Regions from separate parts of the Listeria tempestatis genome, predicted to be linked through region 2. Evidence: predicted binding sites of a transcription regulator. Region 2 holds the regulator's gene; the other holds the start of a gene.

Region 1 (2,211 bases), on a different contig from region 2:
TTAATCGTTCTTCAAGTTCGATTTTAATATTTCCAATTGCTTTTTTGAGCGTATCTTGGCGAGTAACAAAGTGAGAGGCTGGGAAAATAGAAATATGTTCCCGTTCTGCTGTAATTTCTCCAGTAAGCGCGTCAACTTCGCGAATGCGCTCGATTTCATCGCCAAAAAACTCAACACGAATACAATGTTCATCACGTGATGCGGGGAAAATTTCAACCACATCACCGCGAACACGAAAACGGCCACGCTGAAAATCAATGTCATTCCGGTCATATTGAATATCTACTAAACGGCGCAATAGAACATCACGACTGATTTCCATACCCGGTCGTAACGATACAACGAGTTCTCGGTATTCTTCCGGAGCCCCTAAACCATAAATACACGATACGCTAGCAATAATAATTACATCCCGTCTTTCGAGTAATGAGGCCGTTGCAGAGTGTCGCAATTTATCAATTTCATCATTGATACTAGCATCTTTTTCAATATATGTGTCACTTTGTGGAACATAGGCTTCCGGTTGATAATAGTCATAATAACTCACAAAATATTCTACCGCATTGTTTGGAAAAAACTCCTTAAATTCACTATAAAGTTGCCCCGCTAACGTTTTATTATGTGCCATAATTAAAGTTGGCTTATTTACTTCTTGTATAACGTTCGACACCGTAAATGTCTTCCCTGTTCCAGTTGCCCCAAGCAAAGTTTGGTGCTTTAACCCGCTATTTAAACCGGCAACTAATCGCTCAATGGCACGCGGTTGATCCCCAGACGGTTTATATTCAGAAACGAGTTCAAATTTATCGGTCAATGTGAGTTCCCCCATTCTTGCTTCATTTTATTTCCCACTTTCAGCTCTTCTATTTTACCATAAACTAGCAATATATCCTAGCAAAAACCGAAAATATGTTCGGTTTCAGACTGCTGACAAACGGCAATCTTCGTTGTTAAACCCTCCGTTCCGATGTGCTCCGCATAACTTCTCACATGGTCAGGCAAACTACGCCTTCCCTGTTTTCAGTCATCACGTACTCGAGTACGCTCCACTTCGGTACTCGGCTTTGCCTAGAATCTCACCATTTGTCAGCAGTCTGATTTTGCGTGGTCGTTTTGTTTTGTGTAAACTTTAAGTTTTTCTTCAAACTAAAACCGAAAATATGTTCGGTTGTTTTTATAAAACAGAAAGAACGCAATCAATTTGATTACGTCCTTCTTCATCTATTTTACCACTTTATTTTCTATTTACCTATTTATGTGCTTTCTCTTGATTACGAATGCGTTGCAACATGTTTGTTGCAAATACAAACCCTATTGTTATGGAAAAAGCATCGATTATAATAAGCCACCACGTATCCGTGTAACCAAGTTTGGCGCTAGCAGCAATGAGTGCCACCACTAAAAATAAAGCAACATAGCGGTTTAGTGTAACGCGTGCCAAGACGATGACAAGTAATCCTGGGAAGAAAATTGCTGATAAAATTTGATCTAACATCATTGTCTTCCTCTCATATTTTAATTCGTTTAATTGCCACGGAGTGCTTTAGTAGTTATTTCGGCAGTTAATTCAGGAAGGTCTGTTTTACGAATACCTTTCTCGCTAAGCATCTCTCTCAAAATTTCACGTAAAAAATATTTCACACTCTCCATCTCTCGATACTCATATATCGTTATTAGCGCCTCACTATAAATTTCAACAAAAATATTTTCTGGATTGCCTTTACGAATTTCACCAAAAGATTCATATAATAAGTCAACTTTATCTGAAATGGCTAAAATCTTCCCTTCAAGGGTGGCATCTTTACCTTCTTTTAGCAAATGACGGTAAGTCGACTGAAACTCATCTGGAATTTCACGCTCGATAAAGTTTTGCGTCATGCTTTCTTCGACTTCGGAAAGCATTTCACGTAATTCAGCAGTAGCGTATTTTACAGGCGTTTTAATATCTCCAATAAAAAGTTCTGAATAATCATGGTTTAGCGCACGTTCGTATAATGATCGCCAGTCCACCTGATTACCAGCTCTTTCTTCTACATTTCCAAAAAACTGTGCGATTTGTGTCACTTTAAATGAATGTTCCGCAACAGAGTGTTCTTGATATTTAAATTTCCCTGGGCAACGATAAATATTTTCCAAATCAGATAAACTTTGAAAATATTGATGAATTCCCATCAAAATCACTCCTTCTCTTCATTATTCTTCACGTTTTTG
Region 2 (2,211 bases):
CTAAAACATAAATTACACAACCAAAAAAGCATAAATGATCAAATTATTTGTTCGTTTGTTCATTTATGCTCATTTCGGCATTTTATTTTCTTTTTTTGCGCATTTGCTTCACTTTGGACGGTGTAATATCATTTCCATTCGGATCTAATATCGTCGTATTTTCTATAGTGCCTTTCATATGTGTTCGAAATGATTTCAAATATTCTTTGCGCAATTGTTCCTGCTCTATTTTTTCATCAGTCGTTAAGCCAACTGATTTTTTCTTACGAGAAAGTTCATTAATTCGATTAATTTTCATTTTTTCCAACATAAATTTCATCCTATTCATCAATGTGTTTCTTTTATTATAGCATAAAATGTAAAACAGTTCGTTGCGACTGATTGCAACCAAATAAATTTTTGGCACACACAAAGAATGAAAAACAGACGAAATTACTTACTCATTGGCCAATTGAATTGTAGAGTCTTGCTTGAATTCATTTTTCTTCACCGGAATAACAATTTCATCCCCTGCTTTTAATGAATTGTTAGTTAAATGATTTTCTTTTTCCACCCACTTAATAAAAGTCATTTTATCCATGTTTGCTTTTTTCGCATGCTCATCCGCAAGAACCCATAATGAATCTCCAGATGCTACATCAATTGTTGAATATTTATTTTCATTCGTTGCACTTGCATAAAATAATAATGTTAACCCCATAAGTACAGAAGCTACAACAAAAATAATCGCAATATAGTATTTATCCCAAAATAATTTCAAAGTCATCTGAATCCCCTCCAACGGAATATATGTTCGCTTTTTTATCATTATAGAACGCCCGTTCGTTTTTGTCAATAAAAAAATCGAACCTTTGTTTGCATATCTAAAAAACATTTGCTATACTGGTGGTATCAACTAATTAATATAACGGGGTGAAAACCATGAAATTATCGAAACGTCAACAAGATATATATGAATTTATAAAATCTGAAGTTAAAGACAAAGGGTATCCGCCGTCTGTTCGAGAAATTGGTGAGGCTGTTGGTTTAGCTTCAAGCTCAACTGTCCATGGCCATCTTGCTCGTTTAGAAACAAAAGGACTTATTCGACGCGATCCTACAAAACCTCGTGCGATTGAAATTTTATCAATGGAAGATGATGTTCCTACTCCTGCTGTTGTAAATATTCCATTAATTGGAAAAGTTACTGCTGGTATGCCAATTACAGCAATTGAAAATATTGATGAATACTTCCCACTACCTGAAAGCATGGCGGCTGGTGAAAAAGATATTTTCATGTTAGAAATTGATGGTGAAAGTATGATTAATGCTGGTATTTTAGACGGAGATAAAGTGATAGTCCGCAAGCAAAGCAATGCGACTAATGGTGAAATTGTTGTGGCGATGACTGACGAAGACGAAGCAACTTGTAAACGTTTCTTTAAAGAAGCGAATCATTTTCGTTTGCAACCCGAAAATGACACGATGGAGCCAATTATTTTGAATCAAGTCTCGATTTTAGGAAAAGTAATCGGTTTATTCCGTGATATTCGTTAAAAGACACATAGATGAAACCCTCGGCCAAGATAGGCGGGGGTTTTAATTTGTAAGTAGAAAAAAATACACTACCAATCTTCTAATGCAGAAAGATTGGTAGTGTGATAGAAACTAACCTTATTCACTTAGTTTTCTAATTCAAACGTATTATGCAAAACTTGGGCAGCTTCGACCATTTTGCGTTCTGGTACAACAGTAGAGACTTTAATTTCCGATGTGCTAATCATTTTAATGGCTATATCATTTTCCGTGAGCGCTTCAAACATTCTGGCAGCTACACCAGGATTTGATACCATGCCAGAACCAACAATGGAAACTTTAGCTAATTGTTGTTCAGATTCAAGCTTTTCATATTGGATTTCCGCTTTTTTATTTTCAAGAACTGCGAGTGTATTTAAAAGCGATGCCGATTTAATTGTGAAGGAAAGATTGCCGTGTCCCAGTCCAGTAATACCTTGAATAATAATATCCACATCAATATTATTTTTTGCCAGTTCAGAAAACACCTTGGAAACACGCATATTTTCTTTTTCGCTCCAATGAATGGTCACACGTGTTATTTGGTCTTCAAACGCGATGCCGCGAACTACTTTTGCACTTTCCACATAAATCTCCTCCTCAATCATCGTTCCATTTTCCACCCCGTGGCTTAGCCGCACCTCAAGCGGAATTTTA

Evidence for each region. The regulator LexA, encoded in region 2, represses DNA repair genes until DNA is damaged. The targets are predictions, from matches to a motif close to CGAACATATGTTCG.
Region 1: a site for LexA is predicted at 903-916, ahead of uvrB (excinuclease ABC subunit UvrB). Genes of this name have one in related genera too.

The regions. Positions count from the first base shown of each region.
Region 1 is NZ_CAUYTK010000008.1:90,904-93,114, forward strand. It holds gene uvrB (excinuclease ABC subunit UvrB) at 1-814, opposite strand, end outside; gene R8923_RS10515 (CsbA family protein) at 1,250-1,495, opposite strand; gene R8923_RS10520 (HD domain-containing protein) at 1,525-2,172, opposite strand; gene R8923_RS10525 (hypothetical protein) at 2,194-2,211, opposite strand, start outside.
Region 2 is NZ_CAUYTK010000001.1:485,623-487,833, forward strand. It holds gene R8923_RS02525 (DUF896 domain-containing protein) at 83-310, opposite strand; gene yneA (cell division suppressor protein YneA) at 437-766, opposite strand; gene lexA (transcriptional repressor LexA) at 922-1,536, shown strand; gene R8923_RS02540 (aspartate kinase) at 1,662-2,211, opposite strand, start outside.